One region of the Bradyrhizobium sp. IAR9 genome, then DNA from elsewhere that is predicted to be linked to it. Evidence: riboswitches for the same ligand, from Rfam matches in the RefSeq annotation. Region 1 holds a riboswitch; each other region holds the start of a gene.
What was found. A riboswitch is a leader RNA that binds a small molecule or an ion and turns the genes downstream of it on or off. The one in region 1 is predicted to bind cobalamin.
Positions count from the first base shown of each region.

Region 1 (10,386 bases):
AAGGCAGACCTTTTCGAGGTGACTTCCCTCTGTAATTTTTTCTTCACCGAAATTTACAAAAACCACATGCAGGTTCGCGTGCAATTCACGGGCGAAGTTTATTCCTATTCCGCTGCCTCCGTTACCGACTAGCGAGAAGCCGAACCAGTTCTGCTTGACCTCAGGGAAACAATACCAGTTTGTGAGGTCGCCATCGGATAGCGGTCCTTCGATTGCTCGTTCTCTCAAGAAAACGAGATAGTCGATGATCTGCCGGTGCAGAGCTTGATATTCATCGCTCTCACTGTGGAACAACAAGAACGGGTCGATGAACAGCGGCAAATCGTTGATCAGTGAGACATCAAAAGCGCCGTATTTCTCAACAACCGAAGGATCGACCCCAAAGGTGTCGCTAAAAAATGTCCCCATCGTCCCCGCCGCGACGTCTTAGATGTAAATTGGATTATTATTGATCGACTAGAAATGCGGGCGAGCGCGGGTGCAACCTTCAGGCAAGGCGTCATCCACAACTAACCTTATCGGGCGCCGTGAAACTCTACCTTTACGACCTGCACCTCTTGGACTAGGGCCTATTGGGGCCGCGCAGGTTTGAAGCAGAAAGTTTCGCTGCAAGCATCCTCCGCACAACCAATTCAAATTATTGTTCTTTTAGCCGCTCCGCCAATGGCAAAATAGCGCTTGCAGCCAGGACCACACGGTTTTGCCGTACGCACGGCCCGCCATTTCGCCGCAGTTTTCCCGAGCCCTGTCGACAAAGCCGGAAACTTACAGACGAGACGAAGCCTGGCAGCGCCGCTCGTCCGCACGAAGCCTCGGGCTCACAGGGACTACCCGCCCTGCCCGCGCCTCTCGTGCCGACGCTGCCGCGTCCACCGCAAGCCCGGCTCGCGACAGTGACGACCACATAGTCGCCCCTCTTGGGTGAGCCGGGATGGGCAAACACATACGCCGAAACCGAATTTCGGTAAAGTGGAATATTTTTAGCGACGTGGATTGACAGAGGGCGACACAGGCACGATCGCGTAGCCCGGATGGAGCGCCAGCGTAATCCGGGACGGTGCTAGATGCCGGGCGAGCGGCCCCGGATTGCGCTTTGCTCCATCCGGGCTACGGCCACGATCGGCCGCTCAGGCGGACATCGCTCGCTCGCGTCCGGCCGGATCGACCAGGCGCACGATCTCACAGATGGCAACGAGGCCGGCGAGCCAGACGGCGGTGGTCAGTCCAATGCGCGTCACGATCGCGGCGGTGAAGGCGCCCTCGCCGCCGAGGAACGGCGTCGTGGCGAGCAGCGCGAGCTCGTAAATCCCGTAGGCGGCGACGAGCGTGATCGCCAGCATCAGTGGCGTGCGGCCCTGCGGCAGCAGGCCGAGCACCGTCGACGAGGCCGCGGTCGCCAGAAGCGCGGCCGCGCCGATCACGAAGCCCCAGGCAATGGTGCCGACGTCAACGGGATAATGCAGCACGCCGAAACCGATGGTCTGGTTGACGAGCCAGGCGCCGGTGACGACGAGCAGCGCCGGACGCTGCGGCAGCATCGCCGCGGCAACGACGGCGAAGGCCGCGAACGGCGTGGCGCAGGCGAACGCAAAACTTGCGAGCGCGCATGACGCCGTCAGCAGCGCAAAGCAGAATATCGGCGCGAGGCGCGGCGCGACCGGGTGAAGCCGGAAGCGATCGCCACCAGACGGCAGGATGCTGAGAGCCATGGTTGAATCTCCTTCTTTCGAATTCTAGTCCATTTAGGGCGCGTGACGAAAATCAGAACGTTGCACCGGCCTTGAGCAGATAGGAGCGGCCGGGCAGCGGATAGGCGCTGAAGCGGCCGTCCGTGAAGGTGCTCGCGATGGCGTAGTCGTAGTAGAGCGCGTTCAGCACATTGTTGATGCTGAGGGACCAGAAGTAGCGCTCAACCTGGCCGCTGAGCTTGAGATCGATCGTGCCGTTGGCGGGAATCGGCTTCTGGGTGCCCGCCTGGTCGTTGTCCATGCGTCGCTCGCTCCAGAAGCGCGCGGTGGCATCGAGCACCACGTAATTCTGCCAGATGTTCCAGGTGACGCCCGCACTCGCCGTGTAGCGCGAGACCAGCGGCACGTCGTTGCCGGCCCAGATGCCTTCGCGGAAGACCGCGCGGGTGTAGGCCACGCCGGAGCGCAGCAGCAGGGCGTCGTTGACGCGATAGGACAGGCTGGTCTCCGAGCCGTAGCGGCGGGTCGGATCGAGATTGGTGTTGTAGAACAGGACCGGATTGAAATGGACCTCGTTGGTGAGATCCATCAGATAGAGACTACTCTGCAGCTGCAACCCGCCGCCCTTGATGCGAACACCGCCCTCGATATCCCCAGAGGTCTGGGTCTTGAGCTGGAACGTTTGCGGGATCGCAGCGAAGGTCAAGGGATCGAAGGAAGGCCCCGAGGACAGGCGCTCGTCGACATCAGGCGTGCGGAACGCGCGCGCAATGCGGCCGAACAGCGAGACCTGGTCGTTGAGGCGATGCTCGGCCCCGAGATGCAGCGCATATTGGGTCTCGTTGCTCGTCAGCGGCAGCGCGCCGATGTCGGCGTTGAAGGGAGCTGCCGGGTCGAAATTGTCGCGTGCCGCAAGTCTGACGTTCTGCACCCGCGCGCCGTAGGAGATGTCGGTCGTGGGCGCGATTCCCAATGTGTGCTGGACATAGCCCGCAACCGTCTGCTGCCTGAGGTCGTAATTGTGCCATGGGGAGAGCCCCTGCCCGGCGCCGCGGCCCTGCTCAAAGCTCGCATCGTAATAGTCGATGCCGCTCAGGAGCTGCGACGGCATGCCGAGCAGCAGGCTCTTCACGCTGAGCCGCGGCGTGATCGACCAATTCGTCAGATGGGAACCGACATAGGTCGACGTGAAGAACGCCGGAACCGGAGTCGGGGTGGAAAAGAACGCACTCTGCTGCTTCTTGTCGCGCACGCCGCCGTCGACAATGAGATCGACGCCGTTGACCAGGGTCTTGGTGAAGCCCGCGGTCGCGCCAAAACCCTGCTGGTTGGCGTAGTTGAACGGCGTGCTGGTCCCTCGCCGGTTGGCCCTGAGCTCGTCGAGGCCGATGGAGGGATCGACGGTGCGGCCACCCGGCAGCCGCAGCTCCTGATTGTCGCCGGTGATGGTGAGAAAAGCAGTCAGGCCCGGCGTCGTGTAGTTGAGATTGCCGACGCCATTCTGCTGCGAATAGCGATTGTTGTCGCGGTAGCCATCGGTCCTGACCGTATTGCCGTAGAACGAGGTCGACCACGGGCCGGAATTGAGCGAGGTCGAGACATTGCCGAGCCTGGTGTTGAACGAGCCGAAGCCGGCCTCGATGCGCGCGGTCACGGGCGGTCCGCCGACGCCATTTTTTGTGATGATGTTGATCACGCCGCCGACCGCGTTGTCGCCGTAGAGCACCGCGCCGGAATTGCCGCGCGTGATCTCGATGCGTTCGATCGAATTGAGCGGGATGGTGGAGAGATCCACCTGCGCCATGTCGACGTCGTTCAACCGTCGTCCGTTGACCAGCACCAGCGTGTTGGCGGTGGCAAAGGCGCCGAAGCCACGCAGGTCCACGCTGGTCTTGGCGCCTATCTGGCCGCCATAGAGCGTCGTGAGTTGGGCCCCCGGCGTCTGCGTCGCGATGATCTCGGCAAGCGTCTGCGATGGCGAATGCGCGATATCCGCGGCCGTGATGACGGTCGTGGCAGCCCCGACGATGCCGCCGCCGCCGGCGGCAGCCTTACCGCCGGAGCCGGATGAGCCGGCGCCATTGCCTGCCGGCGCGACATTCGTCCTCGCCCGCTGCCGAGTCGCCTCGCCGTCACCGGTCGCCCTGGCGCGCGTGCGGTTGTAATCGTCGGGCTGCGTCACTTCGATCGGCGGCAATTGCTCGGCAAGCGCGTGCTGGGCGAAGGCGGAGGACAGATCGAGCGAATGGAAGGAAACGGATGCGAGCAGGCCGGCGGCAAGGCGCCTGGCGGCAGAGACGAGACGGGACACAATTGTAACCTCGGTATGACGTCAGTGGCACGTCACAGCGAACGAGGTTTCACGGCAGAGCGATGGATTGCTCCGGTGAAGCTAATGTCTGTACTCCCCGACCGACATCTTCGCGTGTGACCACGGCTGACGGCAGGTCTCCTGGCTCGCGGGTCGTGACCTTGCGTCGCCTTCCCAGGACCGAGTTTCCCAGTGGCATGAGACGAAAGATTCACCGCTTACAGTTGCGGGGGCAGCCGTGGCGTTGAGACAGATCCCTGCGTTGGGAGAATCCCGCACCACATTCCCTTTTGATCTCCCTGAGGAGAACCGTCGCCGATCATTTACGAGCCGTTGGCCCCGGGAGTCAATCGACCGGTGGATGCCGGGCGCTCAGGTCCGCCCTCGCACACGTTGCGCCTGGGCCCAGGCGACAGCGACGTCGCGCGGCGGAACATCGACGCGCTTGATCGGGGTCAATTCGCCGGAGGCCGAGACGATGGCGGTCTCCTCGCGACGACAGCGCGTGCAGACAAAGCGGACCTCGTGCGGGGACGCCGACCAGCTCGACCGCTTCACATTGGCCGCCATCGGCCAGGCATCACAATGCGAGCACGACACCAGAAATCGACCGGGATCGAGCATACCCATTTCCATCGGACTCCGCGTCCTGCCCACCTGCTTCAATGATTAACCCAAGTGAATCGTTCCGGTGCCCCAGCACCGCCGCTGGGTGCGCCGGAGAAAGCGGTGGCCTCAGCGCGCGCCCTTGAGGGTGCAGGAGGTGGTGCAGGTGACCGTGGTGCCGCGATCGCACGATTTGCACGCACTGACGCACTGGTTCATGTCGCGGGGATTGTAGCTGTAGTTCCGCATCGGGCAGGTCGGCGTCGAGCCGGTGATATCCTGCTCCTGGTCGCAGGCCGCCGTCATGAGCGCGACTATGATCACGGCAACGAGGCGCATGTGATTGCCCTGTCAAGCATGGCAAATGACACTCGCGAGGTGCGCTGCAATGCAGCGAACCCCGGCCTTTCCACCACGAGCGATCGCTCGCGACGTCAAGGATGCGCGCCAAACCTTAAGAACGGATTGCAGCCGGCGTCAGGCCGCAGCCTTGGTCGCGATCGCCTGCCGCATGTCCACCGCCAGCTGACGGTACTGTTCCGAGAGTTTCAGATAGAACTCGCGCTTGGTGCTGTCGGTGGCGAGCTTGGCGATCAGCTCGCATTCGGCGGTGAGCGTCTCGAACCGTTCCAGCCTGTCCTGAAGTTCCGTCATCGGCGTGTCCCCGTCAAACGCCTCATGGACATCCAACCTAAGCCCGGGAAATAGGTCACGGCGAACATCGTTATCGAGTAGAAACGTTTTTTCCGGACAGGGCGGGCCGGCCCAACAAAAACGGCTATTTCTGCTCCAGGCGCCAGGCGCCGTCCCACCCCTCTTCCGGCGGCTTGGTCTCGAATTGCGCGATGCGGCCGAGCATCGTGCGCGAGGGGCCGTCGCCGGGGACGGCTTCGAGCGCGGCGTTGAAGGCGGCGCGCGCCTCGTCGAAGCGGCGGGCCCGATAGGCCGCGAGCGCTTCGGCATAATGCGTGCGCAGGCTGTCCTGCGCGGCGGTGAGCGCGCCCGCCCGCGCCATCACCTCGAAGATCGGCTGCGGCGCGCTCTGGCCCGCGACCGCGAGACGATCGATCTCGCGCAGCTCGAGCCGCGCTCCGATCGCATCAGCAGTTGCCTGCGAGATCAGGATGCGGGTGCCGTAGACCTTGTTGACGGCCTCCAGCCGCGAGGCCAAATTCACGGCATCGCCCATCACGGTGAAGCTCATCATCAGCTCGGAGCCGATGCTGCCGGTCAGGACCTCGCCGGTGGCGATGCCGATCCGCAGGTCACACGGCGCCGGCATGGCGCGGATGCCGAGCAGGTCGGGCAGCTGCTTCTGCAGCGCGGGCACCTGGTCGACCATCTCGGTTGCGGCGATACCGGCCAGGAGCGCCTGCTCGTCCTCCTCGATGAAGGGCGGGCCCCAATAGGACATGATGGCGTCGCCGATATATTTGTCGATGATGCCGCGATTGCTCCTGATCGGTCCGGACATCACCGTGAAATAGTGGTTCATCACCCTGACGAGGCCGCGCGGGGTCATGCCCTCGCTCATCGAGGTGAAGCCGCTCATGTCGCAGAACATGATGGTCATGACCCGGCGCTCGCCGTCGATCGCGACCTCGGGCCGGTCGATCAGCCCCTGCACCACCTTGGGATCGATGTAGCGGCCAAAGGTCTCGCGGATGCGCTCGTTGTGCCTGAGCTGCTCGGTCATGCGGTTGAAGGCCGCGGCTAGCTCGCCGATCTCGTCCTGCGTGGACACGGTGATGGTCTTGTCGAAGCGGCCGGCCTCGACCTCGCGGGTGCCGGCGAGCAGCAGCCGCACCGGGCGCGTGATGCCGCTGGACACCAGGAGCGCAAAGGCAAAGCCGACGATCGCCGCGAGCAACGTCACGATGCCCGAGACGATGATCGCCTGGTGCTGATGGCCGATCACCTGCGACGTGCTGGCGAAGACCTGCTTGAGCATGTCGGCCCGGATCGCATCGATCTTCTGGTTGAACTGGTCGCGCAGCGCGTCGATATGCTCGAGGGTGCCGCGCGCTTCCGCCATCTGCTGTGCGTCGATCTGGTTTAGGAGCCTCGCGTGGCTCTCCTTCTGATCGCGGCGCAGCTCGCCGACGGCGGTCTCGATACGGGTCTCGATCCGGGCCAGCGCGGCATTGTCGGACGGCGTGCGAGGGTCGTCTATGATCGCGTTGATCAGCTTGCGCGCGCGCTCGGCCTCCTCCTCGATCTTGCGGTCGGCGTCCTCGAACTCGCGAAGGCGCGCCGCATAGGCCTCCTCGTCCGAGGACGCCTGCATCTTCATCATGATCATCCGCCGCAGCGCCACCGATCGCTCCAGCGAGCGGATGTTGGCGCGCGCGAGATCGCCATAGGCCGGGATGTAGCGGTTGGTGAGCTCGTCGAGCAGGACGCCGACCTGGCTCGACATCACCATCGACAGGATCGAGGTGACCAGCATCAGGACGATCAATCCGAGGGCGATACCGACGATCTTGCGCCTGATCGACTGGTTGAAAATCGGCATAGCTGCAGGGACAAAGGCCAAAGGGACGGAGCAAGGGAACTCCATACACCGGATCTGGCTGCGGGAACACGCGCAATCTGGTTCCTCCTGGCGCCCTGAACCAAGCCTGACCGTCGCAGGCCCGGATCGTTAACAAAGGTTAAAGAAGCTGACCTTTGCTCCCCAGCCGAAGTTCCCTGGTCACATCCGTATTTTGCCGCATTGTTGCGACAGCGTGAGGAATGCGAAACGATGCCGTGGCATCGTTCTCGATGTCGTTGATTCTCAAGCCGCATGTCGTCGCGGACCTTGGTTTGTAGTGGTTTCGCAGGGGGACCATGGGATGAACCAGTGCCTACGCTCGCTCGCGTGTCTCGTTGCCGTGGCCGCAATGGCCCTCCTTCCGACCGAGCTGGCGGCCAAGAGCAGCCACAAATCGTCCGCGCCGAAGAAGTCGCATGAGGCGAAAGCCGGCAAGCAGCGTCATGCCGCGGTGAAATCGCGCCATGGCAAGCATGCCGAGGCCAAGCGCAAGTCGAAGAAGACCGGCGACGATCCGCCCGAGAAGCCGGCCGCCCCGCCGCTCACCGGGGACCTCGCCGCGCTAAAGGATGCGATCGACCTCGCGCGCAAGGGCAAGACGGATGATGCGAGCGCGGCGCGCGACCGCATCGCTGATCCCGCCGGACAGAAGCTCGCCGACTGGTTCATGCTGCGCCACTCCGAGAGCACCGCCAATTTCAAGCGTTATGCCGCCTTCCTCGCCGCCAATCCGGGTTGGCCGAGCAGCGCCCTGCTTCGCCGCCGCGCCGAGGCGCGGCTGTGGCAGGAGAAGGCCGACGCGGCCACCGTGCACAAATTCACCATGGACCGCCCGACCAGCGCCAAGGGCAAGTTCGCCCTCGCCCGCGTGCTGCTCGCTGAAGGCGACGCCGACAGGGCCGCGCGGCTCGTGCGCGAGGCCTGGCGCACCGACGAATTGTCCGAGCGGAGCGAGGAGGATTCCTACGAGGCGTTCCGCGATCTGCTCAACTCCGAGGATCATCGCGCCCGCATGGACAAGCGGCTCGGCGCCAAGGACTATGCGGCTGCGCGGCGCGCCGCGAAACGGCTCGGCGAGGATGAGCTCGCGATCGTCAAGGCCTGCGCCGCCGTCACCGGCAAGGCCAGCAAGGCCAAGGATTATCTCGAGGACGTACCGACTGAAGCGCGCCGCGATCTCGGCTATGTGCTGTGCCGCGCCCAATGGCACCTCCAGAAGGATCGCATCGACGACGCCGCCGAGGTGATCCTGGCCGCCGCGCCCGGCACTATGGCCGCGCAGGACACCGACGCCTGGTGGCGCGAGCGTCGCATGCTCGCGCGCAAGCTGCTCGACCAGGGCAAGTTCAAAACGGCGTATGACGTGGTGCGTACCGCCGCGGTGCCCGAGAAGGAAGTCTACCGCGTCGACTATCATTTCATGTGCGGCTGGATCGCTCTGCGCTTCCTGAATGATCCCCAGGCGGCCATGGCGCACTTCGCCGCCATCGATGCAGGCTCGGCCAATCCGATCGCGCTGTCGCGTGCCCATTACTGGCGCGGCCGTGCCGCCGAGGCGATGGGTGCTGTGGCCGATGCTCGCATGAGCTACCGGGCGGCCGCGCGCTATCCGACCGCCTATTACGGCCAGCTTGCGCGCGCAAAGATCGGCCTCGATCGCATCGAGCTGCGACCGCCCTCGCCCGTGCTGGCCGCGCTCGACACTCCGCCCGCAGACGAGCGCGTGCGCGCTGCCGACATGCTCTACGGCATCGGCGAGCGCGACACGGTGTTCTATTACGCCGAGGATTTCGCCAAGGAGAGCACCGACGTCGCGGCCCTCGAGGGGCTCGGCGAACTCGCCGGACAGCGCCGCGATGCGCGCGTGATGCTGGAGGTCGGCAAGTCGGCGCTGGCGCGCGGGCTCGCGCTCGACCATTACGCTTTTCCGACCATCGGCATCCCCGAGCACCAGCAGGTCGCGCCCGCGATCGAGACCAGCGTGATCTATTCGGTGGCGCGCACCGAAAGCTCGTTCGACCAGCGCGACAAGTCGCCGGCCAATGCGGTCGGGCTGATGCAGGTGACACCTGAAGCCGGCCGCGACACCGCCAAGCGCTTTGGCCTGACCTACGACTGGGACAAGATGGTCTCAGATCCCGTCTACAACACGCAAATGGGCGCGGCCGAACTCAGCGCGCTCCTGTCGGAATATCGCGGCAACCAGATCATGACGTTTGCCGGCTACAATGCCGGCCGCGGCCGCGTGCGCGAATGGGTGCAGGCCCGCGGCGACCCCAGGGATCCCAAGGTCGATCCGGTCGACTGGGTCGAGCGCATCCCGCTGTCGGAGACGCGCAACTACGTCCAGCGCGTGATGGAGAACGTGCTGGTGTACCGCGCCAGGTTCGAGGGCAGCAGCATGGTCGCCGGCAAGTCAGACCAGCGCGTCACGACGCAGGAAGTGAGCGCGGCGCCAACGGGATCGGCCGCAGCCCCGTCGCCCTAGCCTCGCGATCGCCGGGGCTGGACGCGGCGCGGGCTGGACGCGGTGACTGCGGCCGACTGCTCTGCGCGGCCGTCATCGAGCTAGCCGTCACCTCCTTCCGTGGTCAGAAGGTCGTACTCGCGCAGATATGCCTCGGCCAATGCGCGCGACAGCGCGCCGATCTGAATCATCCAGCTCCAGCTCGAGATCGCCGCCAGCGCCGCGATCGTCTCGAGCGAGCTGCCGGGCCACAGCATGTCCATGGCCGTCTGCTGACGGTAGCAACCGTAGTCGCAATACCGCTCCTGCTTGGACACATGACGGACGTAACTCGCACCCAGGGGCCGGGCGCATGCGCGGCAGACGCCGCCGTGGCAGGGATGTTCCTGATTGACGAGCATGAATCTCAATGCCGTGTCCTCTCCTGCCGAATGCGTTCTGCGGCCCGACTACTCAAGATGCCGCGCGCGTGCGTCCCTCGATCAACGGCGCGGACTCGTGATGAAGTGCGTAGCAGTCGTAGCCGCAGTAGCGCAGCAGCGTCCTGGCGTCGCGCAGATAGCCACCATCGATCTCCTCGCAGCACCAAAGGCACGACGTCTTGCGGAACGGGGTTCTGCCGTTCACCAATATGAATCTCACGTGGCACCTCCCAGCGCGAAACAGTAGACCAGGTCGACCAGAGAGGCGGACGGCGGTGGCGCGCAGATATGGTTGCGACCGTCGGGATTGTCTCTGTTGCGCTCGACCTTCTGCGACGGGATCAGGATGTATTTGC
Region 1 is NZ_JACBZW010000010.1:71,872-82,257, reverse strand. It holds gene GGD67_RS24810 (hypothetical protein) at 1-408, opposite strand, end outside; gene GGD67_RS24805 (hypothetical protein) at 1,128-1,709, opposite strand; gene GGD67_RS24800 (TonB-dependent receptor domain-containing protein) at 1,762-3,999, opposite strand; cobalamin riboswitch at 4,113-4,328, opposite strand; gene GGD67_RS24795 (hypothetical protein) at 4,372-4,635, opposite strand; gene GGD67_RS24790 (hypothetical protein) at 4,735-4,944, opposite strand; gene GGD67_RS24785 (hypothetical protein) at 5,083-5,259, opposite strand; gene GGD67_RS24780 (adenylate/guanylate cyclase domain-containing protein) at 5,384-7,120, opposite strand; gene GGD67_RS24775 (transglycosylase SLT domain-containing protein) at 7,443-9,629, shown strand; gene GGD67_RS24770 (hypothetical protein) at 9,710-10,018, opposite strand; gene GGD67_RS24765 (hypothetical protein) at 10,062-10,250, opposite strand; gene GGD67_RS24760 (hypothetical protein) at 10,247-10,386, opposite strand, start outside.

Region 2 (10,386 bases), on a different contig from region 1:
TTCGCACGTCTGCGCTGCACCATATCTCGTTCGTGGTGCCGCCGCCGCGTTCGTACAAGGACCGGATTGTCGTGACCCAGGCGGCGACTGGCGGCCGCTCTCTCGTGGTACGCTTCACCGCCATCACATGTGGAGAGTTACCCACCAAGCCCGGCGTGAGGGCGTGCGTTTGCGTCAGGGAAATTTGGAACGGCAACCTCCGTGGCTTCGTTGTATACGCACCGAGCGAGGGGTAAGCCGCCCGCGTGTTCGGAGGATCGCGAGTGCCATCCTGATGCCATTCGGTGCGAGGCCTCGATCCACAACATGGTTGCCCCATCGCGGCACTCGGGCGGGGTAGCTCTGGTGCAGTTTAGCCGACTCAAGCTACAAATCATTCGCAACGATCTCACTACACAATGGGAATGAAATGGTTGCAGCCCCCCGGGATTTTCCGGTCTCTTCCAAGGCGCTTGAAGTGGATGGTCGACTCAGAGCCGAATTCGCAACCAGAGACGGCGCCAGGGCACAGGCGGAGCAGAACTAAAGAGGCGTTTTCCCACGCTTCAAATCCGGATCTTTGACGCGCAGACGAATGCGCGCGAGGAAATCTAGCGCCGACTCAGTTCGGTCCTCGAAGCCTCGCGCACGGCTCCGCGGCTCTCGCCGGGGGCACTCGGAAAAGGGTCGGTGCTCAGAGGGCACTGCCGGCCCACTAACACTGCCCGATTACCGTCTTAACGCGTTTCGTCGCAGCACTCGATCCCGCGTGCCGCCTCGGCGTCGGCATGCATACGCTCTTGCGGGTGCCAGTCAGTCGCGCGATGGCGGCGCGCACGCCGGATCGGGCTTGGGCCCGAGGCATCTTCAGGCCCGGTCCCTTGAAGAGTGGCATGGAGGAGCTGGTTCCCTCGCGGATTGGTGTCCTCCCACCGCGTCGGGCGCGCTGGGGGCCAAATCTCGCCAGCTGGAACGCGCCGCTGAGCTCGACTACTCGCAGAAGGAATCGGAAGTAATCGTGCTGCCCGACTTTTTCCTGACGGGCTGAAAGCTTCAGGAAAGGCTCGCGACTGCTGAAGGCGTAAACACCGACATTCTAGAGCTAATATGTCTGCAGTTGCTCAGACGTTCGGCGGTAAAGGAGCTACGGCGCGATCTTGCTCTGCGCGACCATTTTACCGAGGGCCTTTGCTCCCCTCTAACTCTTCCGGTTCCTTTGGCTCCATGCGAGCGAACCAGGAGCCAGGAGGAAACGCCGCGATACGCTTGGCAAAGGAGGATTGCGGCTCCCAATCTTGCCCTTCGCTCTTCTCGAAAGTGATGACCCCGTTGTGTGTAAAAAAACGGGGGCCTGGGATATTACAGTTCACTAAAAGCAAAACGCGCCACAGATCACCTTTCTCGGTCGGCTTGTCATTCTGCTTCGGCAAGTAGTCCACTCCAACAGGTTCGACGATAGTGCAGCGGCCCTGCCGCAGAAGATCGCCGAGCCGGCCTTGCATGGTCGTCACAAAGTTGAAGTTGCTCGGATCATGCAGAAAGCCAAGATTTGCGTCCCTTTCGCCGTCCTTGACTTCACTGGCGATCAACGAGAGCGCCAGGGCGCGCCAGCCCAATTCCATCGGTTTGGCATAGGTCGACGCAAGTTGAATCGTGCCGTCGAGCGCGACCTTCCAAGTGATAACGTACTGTTCGTCTGATGTATCGACGCGGTGCCTGGTCCACGAAACGAAAACATAGTCATTTTCGTCAAGTTCAGCGACGCCCCACATTCGAGGGACGAACTGCGCCACCTTCGAGACATTGGAGATAATTTGTTCTATTGTCTCGCCGTCTTGCGCTCGCCACGTTGACTTGAATCTTTCGATAAGGGGGCTCTCGTTGGCGCGAACACTGTTGCTCGTCGCAGCCAGCCCGGCCAGGCATATCAGGGATTGACCGAGACAAAACCATAACGCGCGTCTTCCAGACATTTTCCTCATAACTGTCGGCCTATCTGCTTTCATCCACACGTCATTTCTAAAGCGGGGCAACCTTTAACCTGTTATACGCGAGCGCAAGAAGTTAGCGGCGACGCGGCGGGGAGACCGATGGTGTCCCGTGCGAGCAGGCGCTCCCCTCTATGTCACGCGCCGCTAACTTCGCTGCCGGCGACAGCCTCAATTTGCTGTACTGGACTTGCCCAGCAGGAGGAGACTGGGCATGCCGAAGTCTTGCATTCTTCGTGCCAGGTAATGGGCGGCAATTCACACCGCTTTTGTGTCCTCTTTGTCGACTTTCCGACTGGCCCAGGTCTCGATGTTTCCTTTCAGCGCTATCCAGCGCGGCTTATGCATCCTCGTCTCGCGACGGTTTGGTTCGGTATCGTTGCCAGAATGTGCGTTTCGATCTCTGCCAATTTGCGGCCAATGGGCCATGGTGCGTTTGGCGCTCCCGTCGCGACTCGCGGCGCTTCGAGAACAGCCTCAGTCCGGAGCGCTTTGCACTCGACGGCCAACGACGCGAAGCCGATCTTCACCGCCGAGCATTTGGAGTCTTGCTGAACCGCAAATCAACGTGCTGGCAGGGTATGTAGCTGGCTTCCCAGCTTGGGCCTATTCAACACGGATCCTGTTGGCCGAGAAGGTGGCTGGATGGTGGACGTGCTCAAAGAACCGCTGGGAAGCCGGGACGCGCATCAAATGCGTTCTGCTCGAGGCAGCAGTCCCGACCGCGCAAGTCGCATTTGTCCCTTCCATCGATCGGGCATGCGGCAAAGGGGGCAGCTGCGATGGTCATTCCAATATCGCTGACTGGAGAGCGCTTCTACGTCGACTCAACGATAAAGATGCACGGTCATTCGCGTAGCGGATATCGCAGCACCAGCTTGAGACATAATCTGAGAGGTTGACGGAAGACTTCTCTTGCCGATAATCCAAGTCGTCGAGGTTCTCCGGTTCCCATTTGATCCGGAGCTAAGAGGGAAGCCGGTGACAATGCCGGCGCTGCCCCCGCAACTGTGAGCGGCAAGCCGCTGTCCAACGACGTCACTGAAGCCTGCGCGGCTTCGGGAAGGCCGGACAGAAGCGATGACCCGCGAGCCAGGAGACCTGCCCCGACAATATATTTGTCCACGGGGCGGGGTGTCCCGGTGGTGCGCCAAGCAGCCGTCGCACCGCGCGACTTCCCCTGCCTGCGTCCGCCATGGCCTTTGCCCCCAACATGGGGTTCACGCTATGACTCTTCTCTCCCTTCCGGTTGCCACCCTCGGAACGCCACGCATCGGTCCAAGGCGCGAGCTCAAACTCGCTCTCGAAAGCTACTGGGCCGGAAAAAGCAGCGAACAGCAGTTGCTCGAGGACGCAGCTGGCCTGCGTGCCGCGAACTGGGCTCGTCAGAAATCTATCGGCGTCACGGTTATTCCATCGAACGATTTCTCGCTGTATGACCAGGTGCTCGACACAAGTGTCATGGTTGGCGCCATCCCGGAGATCTACGCCTCGAAAGCCGAATCCGTTTCGCTCAAGACGTACTTCGCCATGGCCCGCGGGTCACAATGCGACGATCAGGATGCGAGTTGCGGTCACGGACCGCGCGGATTTGGCGCACCCGCGCAGGAGATGACCAAGTGGTTCGACACCAACTACCACTACATGGTCCCCGAGTTTCACAGGGGACAGACTTTCAGGCTATGCTCTCGCAAGCCGATCGAGGAGTATGAGGAAGCCAAGGCCCTTGGCTTTCAGACCCGCCCTGTCCTGATCGGGCCGGTCACATTCCTAAAGCTCGGCAAGAGTCCCGATCCTGCGTTCCAGCCACTCTTACTACTGGATGAATTGATACCGGCCTATATCGAGGTTCTGCAGGAATTGGCCAAACGTGGGGCAAATTGGGTTCAGTTCGACGAGCCCTGCCTGGTTCTTGATCTGGATGAGAGGGCGCGACAATCTTTGCGACATGCCTATGACCGGCTCGCCAAGGAGGGGCCGGCCATCAAGATCTTAGTCGCCAGCTATTTCGGCGATCTCGGGGACAATCTGGACACCGCCTTGAGCCTGCCAGTCGCCGGACTGCACCTCGATCTGGTTCGAGCGCCACAGTTGTTGGACCAGATCATCGCTGGCGGCCGAAGTGATCTAGTCATGTCACTCGGTGTCGTCGACGGCCGGAATGTATGGCGGTCGAATTTGTCGTCGCTGCGCCAGCGGCTCGAACCCGCGATTGCGAAGCTCGGCAAGGATCGTGTACAGATTGCCCCATCCTGCTCGCTGCTTCATGTGCCGATTGATGTTGAACTCGAAACCGGGCTCGCCTCCGACGTCAAGAGCTGGCTTGCTTTCGCGGTCCAGAAGATGCGAGAGCTCGCGAACCTGGCGCGGGCACTCGCAGGCGACCAGAATGTTGCGCTAGCTCTTGCCGAGTCGGAATGTGCCGCGACTGTCCGCCGGACTTCGCCAAAAATCCATGATGCCAATGTCGCTGTCCGGATGAAAGCGATCGATCAGACCATGCGTCGGCGCGCGAGCCCATCTGCCCGTCGTGCCGAGATCCAAAGCAATCGTTTCGGACTACCGGCTTTTCCAACCACGACGATCGGATCGTTTCCGCAGACCAAAGAGGTCCGGAATGCCCGTGCGGCGCATGCCCGAGGCGCTATGAGCGACGAGCAATACGACAGGTTCCTCAAGGAGGAGACGGCGCGCGTCGTACGCTGGCAGGAGGACATCGGTCTCGATGTCCTCGTGCACGGCGAGTTCGAGCGCAATGACATGGTGCAGTACTTCGGTGAGCAACTCGCCGGATTCGCATTTACCAGGAATGGATGGGTGCAGTCCTACGGATCGCGCTACGTCAGGCCACCGATCCTGTTTGGCGATGTAGTGCGGTCGAAGCCTATCACCGTAGGCTGGTGGCGCTACGCGCAATCACTAACGAGGAAGCCGATGAAGGCGATGTTGACCGGACCGGTGACGATCTTGAACTGGTCCTTTGTTCGCGATGATATTCCCAGAAGCGAGGTCTGCCGCCAGATTGCGCTCGCGATCCGAGACGAAGTCCGCGATCTCGAGAATGCTGGTGCGACCATGATCCAGATCGACGAAGCTGCACTTCGCGAAGGATTGCCGTTGCGTCGGTCGGAGTGGACCGCCTATCTCGATTGGGCCGTGGATTGCTTCCGCATCTGCTCATCCGGCGTCGCTGATCAAACCCAAATTCATACACATATGTGCTACTCGGAGTTCAACGACATCATCGGCGCGATCGCTGCAATGGACGCAGATGTCATCTCGATCGAGACATCGCGGTCGAAAATGGAACTACTCGACGCGTTCAGGAACTACGAATATCCAAATCAGATCGGGCCGGGCGTGTACGACATCCACTCTCCACGCGTTCCCGAGGCGGGCGAAATGAAGGAGCTGATGGCGTTGGCTCGGACCCGGCTGCAGGATTCGCAGCTCTGGGTCAATCCGGACTGCGGCCTGAAGACGCGCAAATGGGAGGAGGTTCGGCCGGCGCTAGCGAACATGGTCGCTGCCGCCCGCCAACTGCGCGCTGCATTCGATTCGCGAGGCCGTTGATCCGGGCTTGGATCTCTTCTCGACAAAGTTGATCCTCTTGCGGTCATTTGCGCTCTCCATAATCGATGGAGCCTTGGGAACACAAAAAAAGCCCGGCCCCCGCTTAGCGGGCCGGGCGAAAGTCTGGGAGGAGCGACGCTGATGCGTCGCGCGGGCTTCGGCGGAAGAGAGGACAACCGCCGGTTCGATTACGGCAAGGACATTCGCCGAAAATCTGAGCCCAGTTGAAGCACAAGCTCAGCATAGCTCAATTATGCAGTGGTATGCGACCGTATAGCCTGAAGTGTACAAATATACACCAAGGTTTGTCGCTCAAGAGCACGTCGGCAACGATTACGACAGCGACGAGGGGAGGTGGTGATGGCGGGGCGGTCACCGCCGGCACGAGCCGCAAACTCGGTGCGCTTTCCTGCCTGGAAACCTTATGCTCGATCAGCGACGATACGAAAAACCTGGCTCCAAGGATCTCGCAAGCGTGGACAATGCATGAGCGGTTGCTGTTGATTTGAACCCTGCTTAAGGCAGTTGGTCGACCGGTTCCACCCGATAGTCGGGTTTCGGCTTGGGCCTCTGTTTGAGAGTCTATGAGTGGACCACGCGGAGGATGTCATGAGCTTGAAGATGGCACGGTGCCGATAGGTTGCTCCTCAGCCGTGAGCGTGGTCCTGCCCTCAACATAGGCCAGTTGAATGATGGCGATCTCGGATCCGACACGACTCGGCTCGGCGCAGAGTTAGACCGGACGTCCAGCGCCTTGCCGTTCGTGCTAAACGTACCCGGGCGAGCAGTGCCTCGCGGATCATTCAGAGCGTGCCGGGCAGGGAAGGAGTGGGAGTGCTTCGCCGCACCCGCGCGGCCGCAAGGTCCGTCCTACGGGTCGGCGGATATGCGAGACATCCGCTTCGCGCGATGTCACTGCGCAACTGCCCAACCTGCGACGGTCATACTGTGGAACGTGCCGGAACCAGAGCTCAGAAAGGCTCGGCCATGGCGTTTGCACGGGTGGTCGAGAAGCGATCTTAGTGCGCAGAAGCCATTTTGGCGGTACGGCAGCCTACGTGCCCGCGAACACCCCCATTTTCATTTCGGCAGGATGAGCATAAGGTCTAATCCCTGCTGTAAAACGGCAGCGACCAATACGGCCCGTCTCGGCGCCGTGTCAGGGATTGCCGGCCTTGGTGGACGATAACGCGACCGAGCTGCGTTCGGCCTCAGCTTCTTGCTCCAATTTCAGAATATGCGCTCTTAGCGCATCGGAAGTGGCTGCCGCTGTCTCGCCGAACAGCGGATCTCCATGATCGGTGACGGCGGAAGCGATTTCGGTCCATTCCTGTGCCGAGAGAGCCTTCAGTGCGGCCGGAAAGAAATCTCGTTCTTCCCACATCATGTGGCGCCGCTCGCATACTATAAAGTCGCGTATGATATTGCCGACGTCTTGCCGAGCGAGCTCACGATCCGTGAGGATGGCGTCAATAGCTCGCGCGAAGCGGTGCAAGCGGTCGACGACTTCCTGGTGTTCAAGCGCCAGATCGCCGACGATTGCAGCTGCATCCGGATCGCAAGCCTTGAGCTTGGAAAAAATCAAGTCTTCCTGTGGATGATGATACACCTCGGGGTAAACCTCGAAATAGCTGATAATCGCGCGAATGACCTCATAATCGGGACGGATCCCTTTCTCAAAAATCTCCAATTCGCGTTGGAGAGCGGCCAGAAGCAGATCAATGTTGCGATGCTCTCGAAGCAAAAGATCGATGATCATTGCGGTGCTCCTGGAGGCACAATTTAGGCCGGAAGCGTTTCTGCCACTTGCAAGATCGCCCAAGCCGAGTTCGGTGTCGTTTGCGCTGCAATTTTCCGCGCTGTTCGACGCAAAAGAGTAGCGCGCTTGAATTTGAGCTGGCGTAAATCAACTTAGCCGAAGTGTTGAGGTTGCCCACGCAAGACGCTGGTCGGATAGCAGGTGGTCTCGGTAAAACTGGCGGCCTGGGCGTGCATGGCGGATCCTATCTTGCGAACGTCGATGGGACGCAGATTGGCTGATCCTGACGAACTGGAAAATTTGGATGTTTTCCCTAGGTAGAAGTCCCTAAGTATTTACACGTAAGTGCCATGAGCAGGGCGTCTTGAATGGGAGCGGCGCGGTCCCTTGTTTGCTCAAACATGTTCAAATCGGATTACAAAGCTGCATGCTGGCTTCGGCGGCCGCGTCCATGGAAACAGTCGGAAGCGCACGGCCGCACCCGTGAAGAGCTCCAGGCAGCCCAAAAGTTGTCGTCCACCGCCACTTTCAGCTCGCCGCAGGAGGTCTTGTTCGGGCCGTCAGCATCGGTCGGCCGCGGAGGTGACGAGGTGGATATTGACGGCATCCCGATCGATGTACGCTGGCCGACGTGGTCGACGCGCTCATGATCATGCGATCCGCTGTCGTACCCCCTTAATGGTGTGTGACGATGGTTAGGGCGGCGCGCCTCGGCCGGAACCGCACTCAGCGCGCGCTGGTATGCCGGCGTTCCGTGCCCGCAGTGCCGCTTCGGCTCGCTCCAAAGTACGCGACCGTTCGATTTCGAAGACCGAAGTGACTGTCGCCCAGCCGGGCGCAATGAGCGAATGATGGTCCTCTCGTAGCCGATTGCCACAGCGTCAAGATGCGCACTTGTGCTCAATGCGATGGAAGTCGAACCGTTCACGGCAGCTGCTGTCCATCGGAGCACAAATTTGGGCCGACGTAATGATCTTCGTCATGTGCCGTCGTGATTCAAGTAACCAGCAGCGTGTGTTGCATCGGTAGCCGTCACCGAAAACATGATCCGCTCGGCGCGGGTACGCCTGAAAACCCTCCGTTCGCCGTCTGGACTGCGCAGCTTGGATGCAGGAATAAGCCATTCGCGCCATTTGCGCTGGTGCTAGAGTCCCGCGGTAATGGCGATCCGCATCAACTCAGACATGCTGCGGGCATTGGTCTTGGCCATGAGGTTTGCACGGTAAACCTCGACTGTCCGGGGACTGATGCCGAGATCATGGGCGATCACCTTGTTAATCTTGCCGGCTAATAGTCCCTGCAGGACGTCACGCTCGCGCGAGGAGAGGCCCGCGAGGCTGGCTTCCGCCTGCAGTTTCGCTGCGTTATCGGTTAGTTTCGTTGGCCGCGCTTCCAAAGCACTAATGATCGCACGCAATAGCACGTCCTCCACGAACGGCTTCTCGATGAAGTCGACCGCACCCGCTTTCATCGCTTCGACTGCGAGCGATACGTCGCCATGACCAGTTATCAAAACGACGGGGCAGTTGTCGCGATTGGCCTTCACTTTACTGACTAGTTCGAGACCGCTCATACCCGGCATACGGATGTCTGACACAATGCAATCAACTGGACCGCTCGCCACGTCATTAAGAAACGCGGTCGCCGTCTCATAGGTTGCTACGTAGAAACCGTTTACATCAAGAAGAAACGCGAGTGAGTCCCGCATTGCGGCGTCGTCGTCGATCACAAGAATGCGCCGCCCAATCATGTCTCTTCATTAAGCTCCGCAAATGGCGCGCTGAACTGAAGGATCGTGCTGCCACCCGGATTCGCTTCCGCGACGATATATCCGCCATGCGACTCGATAATCGTCCGGCATAGTCCCACACCCATGCCATGCCTTTTAATCGTGACAAAGGGCTGGAACAGTCGGTCGGCGATATCAGCGCTGATGCCGGGGCCTTTATCGGCAACGGTAAACCTCTCGAGGTTGGCAGCTTCGCGGCGCCGGCAGGAGGCCATGGACTCGATTGCATTGCACATCAGGTCCAGCGCAACCTTCTGGATCTGGATCTGGATCTGGATCTGGATCTGGATCTTGTCGACGATCATGTCGCGGTCGCTGCGGGTCATCACGCGTACGCCTTGTTCCTTGGGGCCGACTAGGCCAGAGCCACAGCTTGTTCAAGGAGCGTGGGCGCCTCTCCACAGTGTGCAAGCCCCTGACAACGAATTCCTGCCTGCGCTTGATGATATCTTTGGCGCGTAGAGCCTCTTGGGCGGCATGTTCGAGTGCATCACCAATGCAGTTGCGTCCGATTTGTCGGGTGCCAGCAGAGCCTTTGTTCGCGCATATTGCTTGTAATTGCGGAGAGCGGGCGGGTCATCCTCATGGGCAATAGACGATGCCATCTCACCAATGGCGGTCGGCCGCGACACGTGCACGAGTTCGGATGGCAGATCTTGCAACCGTCATTCCTGCGCCCGCTCTTAGTGACGTTTCGGATGAAACCGGTGAAGAGCCGTTCGGCGCGCGCTATGGCCTCACCGACGGAGGTCGAGCCGTCGCTCCGTTCGCCGACCACGATGCGGCCCATGCCGATGATGGGCCGCTCGCCGTTGGCCACATAACGTTCGATGTAGCGCTCATGCTCGGCGCGGTAGAGCTGCGGCATCAACCTCGACACATTCATACCGACCACGTTGTCCGGAGACCAACCAAATAAACGCACTGCCGGGGCGCTGAACGAGCGAGTGATGCCCTTCTCGTTAATCACGATCATGGCGCTCGCGAATTCCGCGATATCGATCATGTTTGCGGGATCGGTAATCAGACCTTTCACAAGAAGGGCCATGCTGTAATGAGGCAGAGCAGAGGAGCGGCGTTCGCCCGGCCGCGGCCGCGACGAAAGCAGCAAAACGAGGACTGGAAGGTAGATGTTCGTGAACGTGAGGTCCTGAAGATACGGATTTAGCGCCGGGCACAGCACGAGAGCCAGCGCGGCGGCTGCCGCTGCAGTGCCATAGCCTTACCGGACGTGGTCGGACATGTTTCCTGGTAGACCCTCTCATTCGATTGACTCTACATTGTTTCCCACGAGAGGC
Region 2 is NZ_JACBZW010000004.1:562,892-573,277, forward strand. It holds gene GGD67_RS14640 (nodulate formation efficiency C protein) at 1,155-1,985, opposite strand; cobalamin riboswitch at 2,888-3,091, shown strand; gene metE (5-methyltetrahydropteroyltriglutamate--homocysteine S-methyltransferase) at 3,195-5,540, shown strand; gene GGD67_RS14650 (hemerythrin domain-containing protein) at 6,700-7,299, opposite strand; gene fixJ (response regulator FixJ) at 8,444-9,049, opposite strand; gene GGD67_RS39355 (ATP-binding protein) at 9,046-9,414, opposite strand; gene GGD67_RS39360 (PAS domain S-box protein) at 9,579-10,094, opposite strand.
Region 2: it holds a riboswitch for cobalamin, as region 1 does, so the genes downstream of both, metE (5-methyltetrahydropteroyltriglutamate--homocysteine S-methyltransferase) here and GGD67_RS24800 (TonB-dependent receptor domain-containing protein) in region 1, are expected to answer to the same signal.

Region 3 (10,386 bases), on a different contig from region 1:
AGCGCCCGGCGACAACTGGATCGAAGTCACGGACGTCAGCGCCGCCGTCGCCGCGCTGCCCGAGGCGCCCGCAAAAGTGTTCCTCGCCATCGGCCGCCAGCATATCGCGCCGTTCGCGAGTAAACCGCAGCATACCTATACGCTGCGGTTCGTCGATCCGCCGGAGGCGCCCCTGCCCTTCGCCGCCGACGTGATCGTGTCGCGCGGGCCGTTCACATTCGACAGTGAGCTTGATCTGTTGCGTAGGCGCGGCATCGGCTGGATCGTCGCCCGCAATTCCGGCGGCGACGGCGCGCGCGCCAAGATCGACGCGGCCCGCATGCTCGGCCTGCCCGTGATGATGATATCGCGGCCGGAGCTGCCCGAGCGGTTGCGGGTCGAGAGCGTGGCCGAGATCATGCAGTGGCTCGGTCATTCTACCCGCCTCGGCGCATAGACCCAGCGGCCGACCCGGCGCGTCTGCGAATTTCCCACGATCACCAGCGTCCGCATGTCGGCCATCTCGGGCCGAGCTTCGTTCAGCGTGACAGTTTCGATGCTCTCGTCAGAAGCGCTGATCGCGCGTGCAAAAATCACGAGGCGCTCGCCGCAGCCGGCCTCTTTCAACACTGCAAGCGCGCGGCCGAAACCTTCCGGCCGGCTTGCCGAGCGCGGATTATACATCGCAATCGAAAAATCGGCTTCGGCGGCGAGCCGCAGGCGCTTCTCGATGACTGCCCACGGCTTGAGATTGTCGGAGAGATTGATCGCGCAGAAATCATGGCCGAGCGGCGCGCCGGCGCGTGCGGCCGCCGCCAGCATCGCGGTGATGCCAGGCAGCACGCGAATCGAAAGATCCCGCCATTGCGGCGCCTGTTCGAGCGCCTCGAACACGGCCGAGGCCATCGCGAAGACGCCGGGATCGCCGGAGGAGACGACGACGACCTGACCGCCTTTGGCGGCAAGCCGCAGCGCTTCGCTCGCACGCTGCAGCTCCTCGCGGTTATCCGAGGGATGCAGCTTCAGCCCAGCACGCGGCGGCACGCGCGCGACATAGGGCGCGTAACCCAGAATGTCGGTTGCGGAAGCCAGCGCGGCCGTGACCTCGGGCGTCACCAGCGCATCGCTGCCCGGCCCGAGGCCCGCGATGGTCAACGTGCCCGTCATTCGGCAGCGTCCAGGTGCCGGCCCTTGCCGTGCACGAGCACGATCGCGAAATAGGGACAGTCGGCGCCATCGACCTCGGCGAGCCGCACCACGCGCTCGCCCGCCATGGTGCCGCGCTCCACCAGCCAGGCATCGTCTAGCCGGCCGGCAGAGCTGAGCGCGCGGCGCACCTTTGCGAGATTGCGGCCGGTCTTCATGACGACGAGCGCATCGGAATCGCGCATACGCCGCTCGAGCTCGTCTTCAGCCAGCGTCCCCATCAGCACCGTCGTCACGTCATCGCCGAGCGCGATCGGCTGTCCGACACCATTCCAGCAGCCGACCATGCCGGGAATGCCCGCGATCACCTCGATCTCGACGCGGCCTTGCAGACGCGTGTGCAGATGCATGAAGGAGCCGTAAAAGTAGGGATCGCCCTCGCAGAGCACGACGACATCGACGGCGCGCGCCAGCCGCGCCAGACGCTCGGCCCATTCGTCATAGAAGCCGGCGAGCAGCTGCACATACTCGGCGCTGTCGAAGGCGATCTCCGTCGTAACGGGATATTCCATGGGATATTCGGTGACATCGGTCGCCAACATGCCTTCGACGATGCGCCGCGCCTGACCCGGCCTGCCCTTCTTGCGGAAATAAGCGACGTGCTGCGCGGCGCGCACGGTGCGATCGGCGCGCACGCTCATCAGATCAGGATCGCCGGGGCCGAGACCGCAGCAGATGATGCGTCCCATCGCTATTCGCTCCGGCTCGCCAGCGCATTGACGGCGGCGACGGTGATCGCGGAGCCGCCGAGGCGGCCCTGGACCGTCAGCGCCGGCACGGGCGGATTGGCCATCAGCGCGGCCTTGGACTCGGCCGCGCCGACGAAGCCGACGGGACAGCCGATGATCGCCGCGGGCCGTGGGCAGTCACGGTCCTCCAGCATGTTGAGCAGATGAAACAGCGCGGTCGGCGCATTGCCGATCGCAACTACCGCGCCATCGAGATGCGGCCGCCACAGCTCCAGCGCCGCGGCCGAGCGGGTGTTGTGCATGGATTGTGCGAGTGCAGGCACGGTCTCGTCGCCAAGCGTGCAGATCACAGCATTGGCTGCGGGCAACCTTGCGCGCGTAATCCCTTCCGAGACCATGCGCGCGTCGCAGAGGATCGGCGCGCCCTTCTGCAAGGCGGCGCGCGCAGCGATCGCCATGCCTGGGGTGAAGCGGATATGCGCCTCAAGACCCACCATGCCGGCGGCATGGATCATCCGCACCACGACTTGCTCCTCGTCGGGCGAGAAGCGGGCAAGATCGGCCTCGGCGCGGATGGTCGCAAAGGACTGCCGGTAGATCGCAGCGCCATCGGTCTCGTAAGTGTGCGGCATCAGTTCCCTCCCACCAGGATGGAGGGATCGCTGACGATGTCGGCGCCGTTCAGGCCGCGCAACACCGGCTCGTCGCGGATCGAGCCGTCACGGACGAGATCGAATCCGGCACGGGTCGCCACCAGCGTGACCGCGGCCGTGCCGGAATGGGCACAGCCCTTGCCGCAGCCGGAGACGTGGAGCCGCGTATCGGCGGCGATGCGCGGGGCGAGCGCTGCTGCGAGCGCACGCGTATCGGCATGGGCTTCGCGGCAGCGCGGTGCGCCACTGCAGGCAATGACGCGCAGCGCGGGATCAAACGGCTCGGTGATCAGGCCCGGCGCGCTCGGCATCTCGCGCTTGCCTTCGCTCAGCACCATCCGCCAGGGCGTCATGCGCAGCGCATGACCGCACCCGGCGAACTGATGCAGCGTCGTATGCAGCATCTGCCCGAACGCGACGCCCACCATCGCGCCTTGCGGATAGTGCCCGGGGCGCGAGGCGGCCATCACGGGCGCGGGCTCGGTCTCGCCGCGCAGCGATTGAGGCAATGCCGCGCCGGAGGCGATGTGGGCCGCCATGCGCCCTCGCCCGCCCGTCGCACCGCCGGAGACCAGGAACCAGCCTGCGAGCGCGAGCGCCGTGCTCACGGCCTCTCCGCGTGCGACGGAGCGGCCGAGCTTTGCGCCGTCGGCCCGCACCAGGAGACCGCCCGTGCGATCGCGCTCGATGCGTATGTCGGCGGAATCGCCGGCGAGCACGCGCGAGGTCCCGTCATCGATCGCGAAGCCGAACTTCGTTGGAAGCGCGAGCGCGTTATCCTCGAGCGCTTCTTCGAGCTCGGCGGCGAGCGATTGTGTCGCGTCGCCAGCGCGCCAGAACGGCGTGACGAGGATGTTGCGACGGGCTTCCGTGGCCGGATCGGGATCGAGCAGCGCCAGTCGCGCAAGGCCGTCGATCAACGGCCGATGGCCTTCTTCACTGACGCCCCTGATCTGCAGATTGGCGCGGCTCGTCACGTCGATCAGACCATTGCCGTGTTGCCCGGCGAGCTCGGCAAGTCCTGTGATTTGTGGTGCTTCGAGCCGCCCACCGAACGGACGCACGCGCACCACGAGCCCATCGCCCGAGAGCATCGGGCGCAGCGCGCCGGGACACCAGCCCTTGACCGTGGCCGCGCTCACGAGGCCTCCCGCAGCGCCGCCGCGATCGAATTGCGGCGCGTTTGCCAAAGCGCAGCATCGTGCAGGCGCGCGAAACAGGTTTCCATCGCGGCGAGAGCGGACGGATTTTCACGTGCCATGAAGGCGCGGACGTCGTCATTGCCGAGCGTCGCATCGTAGTAGAGATCGAACAGATGCGGCGGCACGGCGCCGGCGAGATGAGCGAAAGCGGCCATATGCTCCAGCGTCGCGGTGATCTCGGCGGCGCCGCGAAAACCATGACGCATCATGCCGGCGATCCACGCCGGGTTGGCGGCGCGCGCTCGGACGACGCGCGAGATCTCCTCGGTCAGCGTGCGCGCGTGGGGCTGCTCGGGACGAGTCGTGTCGATGTGATAGAGCGAGGGTCCTGCCGCGCCGAGATGCGCTGCAGCCGCCGCAACGCCGGCTTCATGCGCGGCATAATCGGCCGCGAGCAGCAGATCAGTTTCCGGCAAATCCTGGACATGGACAAAGCCATCAGCCGAAGCAAGGCGCTGCTCGATGCCGGCACGATTCGGCTGCAGCTCGCCGTCGGCCGAGAACGCCCAGGACGATGCCGACAACCAGGCTTCGCCCGCGGCTTCGCGTGTCTCGGGCGTGAAGGCATCGGGGATCGCCGATAGACCGACGCCGTATTGTCCGGGACGCGGCGCGAACACGCGGGAGGCGCGGTGGCGGTACGGATTCTCGTCGCCCTCGTCCTCGCGTGTCGCAAGCGCTTCGGAGGCGGCCTCGAACAATTGCGCAAGGCCTGAGAAGACGTCGCGGAACAGGCCCGACACCCGCAGCGTGACGTCGATGCGGGGACGGCCGAGTTCGGCCGGCGCGACGATGTCGTATCCGATGACGCGGCCGGAGGCGTGATCCCAGCGCGGCGCAAGGCCAGCCAGATGCAGCGCCATCGCAAATTCCTCGCCCGCGGTGCGCATCGTTGCCGAGCCCCAGAGATCGACCACGAGGCCCTTCGGCCAGTCGCCATGATCCTGCAGATGGCGGCGCAGCAGCTCTTCGGCAAGCTTGATGCCCTGCGCATGCGCCGACGGCGTCGGCACCGCGCGCGGATCGACGGCAAAGAGATTGCGTCCGGTCGGCAACACGTCCTGACGGCCGCGATAGGGCGAGCCCGACGGTCCCGGCGCAACGCGCTTGCCGGCAAGTGCCGAACGCAACGCATCGCGCTCCGCATCGCCGCAGGCGCCGCGGCCGAACACATGCAGGCCGTCGCCGAACTGGCTTTCCTTGAGATCGCAGACGAAGCGATCAATGCGCGGAATGGCTTCGGCCGGCGCGGCCGAGGCATCCAAACCGAGATCGTCTTCGAGGCCCGCCACGCGCGCCTCATCACGGATCGCTGCGATCAATCGCTGGCGGCGCGCGGGATCGAGACCATCGGCGGTCGAATATTCGTCGAGGAGCTGTTCGAGCCGGCGCAAGCCTTCCGGCACGGCGGATGCGGTGAGCGGCGGCGGCAGATGGCCGATGGTGACGGCCCCCAAGCGCCGTTTCGCCTGCGCGGCCTCGCCGGGATCGTTGACGATGAAGGGATAGATGATTGGAAGATCGCCGATCAGGGCTTCCGGCCAGCACGCGGACGACAGAGCCACGGATTTCCCGGGCAGCCATTCCAGCGTGCCATGTGCGCCCATGTGCACGACGGCGTCACAGGCCTGCTGCCGAAGCCGGAGATAGAACGCGACATAGGCGTGGCGCGGCGTGCGGGCGAGATCGTGATAATCGGTATCGCGCGTGGTCGCATCGCCGCGTTCCGGCTGGACCGCGATGACCGACTTGCCGCATTGGATCGCGGCGAAATGAAACGCGCCGTCGCGGCAGCTCGGATCACTCTCCGGCGCGCCCCAGGCTTGCGCAAGATCATCCTGCAAAACTTGCGGCAGGCGCGAAAGCGCCGCGCGATAATCGGCGATGCCCCAGGTGAGCTGCTGCCTCAGCAGCGCCTCGCCGAGCGCATGGACCGGAACAACATCGAAGCCGGCCTCAGCGAGATCGGACACCAACGCCTCGACCGAGGCCAGCGCATCGAGCCCGACCGCATGCGCGATCTGGTGCGGACGGCCCGGATAGTTCGAGAGCACGAGCGCCAGGTGCTTCTCACCGGCCGGCGTCTCCGCGAGGCGCCGCCAGGCCGCGACGCGCGCGGCGACGGCTGTCACGCGCCCCTCATCGGCGCGATGCGCCAGATGCGCGAATTGCAGATCGGGATCGCGCATCCCTGCCGACTTGAAGCTCACCACGCCCGCGAACAAACGGCCATCGACCTCGGGCAGCACCACATGCATCGCGAGATCGCCGGGCGACAGGCCGCGCAGCGAGTCCGCCCAGTCCTCGCGCCGGGCGGTGGAGAGCGCGACCTGGAACACCGGGCACGCTGCGGCATCGAACGGCGTCGTGCTGTCGTCGCCAGCCGCGGAGAACGCCGTCGCGTTGACGATCGCCGCCGGAGGATTTTGTGCAAGATGCGCCCGCAACCAATCCGCGACGCCCGCGGCCTTCAGCGAGGTCACGAACACGCCGCAGGCTTCAAAGCCGCGCCCGCGCAGCTCTGCGATCAGGGCATCGACCGGGCCCGTATCCGCGGCGGTGAGATATGAGCGATAGAACGTTACCAGCACACGCGGCTTGCCCTCGCCGTGCGCCGGTGCCGCAATGACGCCGCGGGCGGGATCGTAGAACCCCATCTCGGGCACGGCGGTGTCGCCGATAACAGGCCCGGCATAGAGTCCCGAAGCCAGTGCGAGCTGTGCGATCGCGGCTTGCGCGGCGACCGGTCCGCCAGTGTCGCAGAGCACCTTGAGCCGGCGCAGCGTCGAGACCGGCACGGTCGAGTATCCATCCAGCCGCGGATCGTCGCGGCCGTCGGCCGGCAGCACGGCCAGCACAATGCCACGGTCCTTGGCGAGCTGCCGGAGCGCAGCCAGACCATACGGCCAGTAGGACTCACCACCAATCAGACGAACCAGAATGCCACGCGCCTGAGACAGCGTGCGCTCGATATAGGTGTCCACTGACAGCGGATGGCGCAGCTCCGCGAGATTGGCGAGCCGCAATGACGGCAGGCTCTCGCGACCACGCCGCCAGCCGGCTGCGAACGCCGCGAGATCCGAATCCGAATACGAGAGCACCACGAGATCGGCCGGGTCCTGGCCGATATCCCTTGGCGTCGCGGTCTCCTCCAGACCGCGGCTCTCGCGGAAGACGACGTGCATCAGATACCTAGTCCTGCCTTGATGGCAGCCTCGTCGATATCGCCGTGCTCGCCGATCACGACGAGCTTCGACTGCCTGTGACCTGCGCCCCAGGGCTTGTCGAACTGGTGGCGCACACGCTCGCCGACCGCCTGCAGCAGCAGCCGCATCGGCTTGCCCGCGACCGCGATGTAGCCCTTAGCGCGCAGCACGTTCTGCTCGCGCGCCAGCTTCTGGACGGATGCGACCAGCGCATCGACGTCGGCGACTTCAGGGAGGTCGACCACGACCGAGGCGAAATCATCGTGCTCGTGCTCTTCCTCGCCGTCATGATGCGAGGGACGCGCGGCGAGATCGTTCTCGGCGGCGGCGCCAAGACCGAGGATGACGCGCGCATCGATCGCACCGTCGGTCACGGGGAGCATCGGCACGCGGCGCGGCATCTCGGCGGTGATGGCAGCCTTGGCCGCTTCAAGTCCCGCCGCCCCAGCGAGGTCGGCCTTGGTCAGCAGCACGATGTCGGCGCAGGCGATCTGATCCTCGAACACTTCCGACAGCGGCGTCTCATGGTCCAAATTCTCGTCCGCCGCGCGCTGCGCTTCGACGGCGTCAGGATCCGGCGCAAAGCGGCCAGCGGCGACAGCCTCGGCATCGGCGAGCGCGATCACGCCGTCGACGGTGATCCGCGAACGGATCTCCGGCCAGTCGAATGCCTTCAGCAGCGGCTTGGGCAGCGCCAGGCCCGAGGTCTCGATCAGGATATGATCGGGTCGCACGGGCCGCGCCAGTAGTTTTTCCATGGTCGGAATGAAATCGTCGGCAACCGTGCAGCAGATGCAGCCATTGGCGAGCTCGACGATGTTCTCCTCCGGGCAATTGGCATCGGCGCAGGATTTCAAGATCTCGCCGTCGACGCCCTCACTGCCGAACTCGTTGACGAGCACCGCGAGCTTCTTGCCGCCGGCATTGCTGAGCAGATGCTGGATCAGCGTCGTCTTGCCCGAGCCGAGAAAACCGGTGACCACCGTCACGGGGACTTTTGCGAGCGAGTTCATTCGGCGGCCTCCGGCACGACGGCAATGGGGGGAACGCGGGCAAGCGACTGCTTGCGGAATATTTCCGGCCGGCTGCGCCAGGGCACAAGGCCGTCAGGCGCGGCCGCATAGGCCGCGGCGCCCGCGACCACATCCTGCGCATTTGCATCCGACAGGCGGCCATAGACGTAAGACCACCGGCCGGGCGCGCTCAGTGCGACCGAGCAACCCTGGTTGCAGGCCGACAGGCATTCGACGGGAACCACATTGACACCCTCGGGCACGCCCGCGTCGAGGATCGCCCCATGCAGGCGCTTGCCGGGCGTCGCCTCGCCCTCGCCTGGCGTCTCGCCGGCACGGCAGGTGATGCAGACGTGAAGTGTGACGGTCATCGCCTCTTCCAGATAACAGCGGGAGGCGATGAGGCACACGGACCATTCTTCAGAAGGCCCGTTTTCCCCGTCGCGGAACACCCCGTCCGCCGGTCCAAAACTCGTCCGCGCTGGCAGGTCTCCCGGCTTGCGGAGCAGGGTTTTCCCCTTCGATCCCCGCCTTCCCGATTCCCTGAGGGAATCAGTGGCTTCGGACATCTCTCCGGTCACGGTCGCGGGGGCGGCTGCATTTTGGACCCAAATCTTGCCGATTCGGACCCTATCGCATTCCCTCTTCGCCTGTCATAGGACAGGAACCAACGCCGGGCCACCATTTGCCGGTGGCCGCCACTTGTCAAGCCGAAGGACCGGGACCCGATGACGCCTGAACCGGATACAAAAACGGCCGAAGAAACCGACACCCGCCACGCCACGAAAATGGCGAAGAAGAAGGCCGCCCGCGACAAGATCATGGCGACCAAGAGCGGCGAAAAGGGCCTCATCATCGTCCACACCGGGGCCGGCAAGGGCAAGTCCTCGTCGGCCTTCGGCATGATCGTCCGCTGCGTCGCGCATGGCTTTCCCTGCGCAGTCGTGCAATTCATCAAGGGCGCCTGGGATACCGGCGAGCGGCGCCTGCTCACTGGCCATTTCGGCGACCTCTGCCAGTTCCACGCCATGGGCGAAGGTTTTACGTGGGAGACGCAGGACCGCGCCCGCGACATCGCCGCCGCGCGCGCCGGCTGGGAGAAGGCCAAGGAGCTGATCCTCGATGAGAGCCTGCGCATGGTCGTGCTCGACGAGATCAACATCGCGCTGCGCTACGACTATCTCGACATCGCCGAGATCGTCGAGTTTCTGACCACCTCGAAGCCGCCGATGACGCATGTCGTCCTCACCGGCCGCAACGCCAAGGACGAGTTGATCGAGATCGCCGATCTCGTCACCGAGATGACGCTGGTGAAACATCCCTTCCGCTCCGGCATCAAGGCACAGGCCGGCGTCGAGTTCTGAGTTCGATGGCACGCGCGCTGATGATCCAGGGGGCCGGCTCGGACGTGGGCAAGTCGCTCATCGTCGCCGGTCTCGCGCGTGCCTTCACCCGGCGCGGCCTGCGCGTGCTCCCGTTCAAGCCGCAGAACATGTCGAACAATGCCGCCGTCACCGTTGATGGCGGCGAGATCGGCCGCGCCCAGGCGCTGCAGGCGCTGGCCGCTCGCGTCGAACCGCACACCGACATGAACCCCGTGCTGCTCAAGCCCGAGACCGACATCGGCGCGCAGGTGATCGTCCACGGAAAGCGCATCGCGACCGCGCGTGCCCGCGACTATGCCGCGATGAAGCCATCGCTGATGGGCGCAGTGCTGGAGAGCTTTGAGCGGCTGAAGGCGCGGGCCGATCTGGTGCTGGTGGAAGGCGCCGGCAGTCCGGCCGAGGTCAATTTGCGCAAGGCCGACATCGCCAATATGGGCTTTGCGCGCAAGGCGGACGTGCCGGTCGTGCTGGTCGGCGACATCGACCGCGGCGGCGTCATCGCCCAGCTGGTCGGCATCAAGACCGTGATCGACCCCGACGATGCCGCGATGATCCAGGGTTTTGTCATCAACAAGTTCCGCGGCGATCCCTCGCTGTTCGACGATGGCTACAGGCTGATCGAACAAAGAACGGCCTGGCTCGGCTTCGGCGTGCTGCCCTGGTTCGCGCGCGCCGGCGAGCTGCCGGCCGAGGACGCGCTCGGCCTCAGCGACGCGCGCAAGCCGGGCCAGTGCAAGATCGCCTGCCTGGCGCTGTCGCGGATCGCCAATTTCGACGATCTCGATCCGCTCAAGCTCGAGCCGGGCGTCGACCTCGTGATGGTACGCGCGGGCGAGCCGATCCCGGGCGATGTCCGCCTCGTCATCATCCCTGGCTCGAAATCCACCCGCGGCGATCTCGCCTTCCTGCGCGCGCAGGGCTGGGACATCGATTTGCTCGCGCATCACCGCAGGGGCGGCCATGTGCTCGGTCTCTGCGGCGGCTATCAGATGCTCGGACGCAGCGTCGCCGATCCTGACGGCATCGAAGGCACCGCAGGCGACACGCCGGGCC
Region 3 is NZ_JACBZW010000001.1:1,137,643-1,148,028, forward strand. It holds gene GGD67_RS05370 (cobalt-precorrin-6A reductase) at 1-436, shown strand, start outside; gene cobJ (precorrin-3B C(17)-methyltransferase) at 412-1,146, opposite strand; gene GGD67_RS05380 (precorrin-2 C(20)-methyltransferase) at 1,143-1,874, opposite strand; gene GGD67_RS05385 (precorrin-8X methylmutase) at 1,877-2,506, opposite strand; gene cobG (precorrin-3B synthase) at 2,506-3,669, opposite strand; gene cobN (cobaltochelatase subunit CobN) at 3,666-6,914, opposite strand; gene cobW (cobalamin biosynthesis protein CobW) at 6,914-7,948, opposite strand; gene GGD67_RS05405 (DUF1636 domain-containing protein) at 7,945-8,319, opposite strand; cobalamin riboswitch at 8,414-8,635, opposite strand; gene cobO (cob(I)yrinic acid a,c-diamide adenosyltransferase) at 8,677-9,312, shown strand; gene GGD67_RS05415 (cobyric acid synthase) at 9,318-10,386, shown strand, end outside.
Region 3: it holds a riboswitch for cobalamin, as region 1 does, so the genes downstream of both, GGD67_RS05405 (DUF1636 domain-containing protein) here and GGD67_RS24800 (TonB-dependent receptor domain-containing protein) in region 1, are expected to answer to the same signal.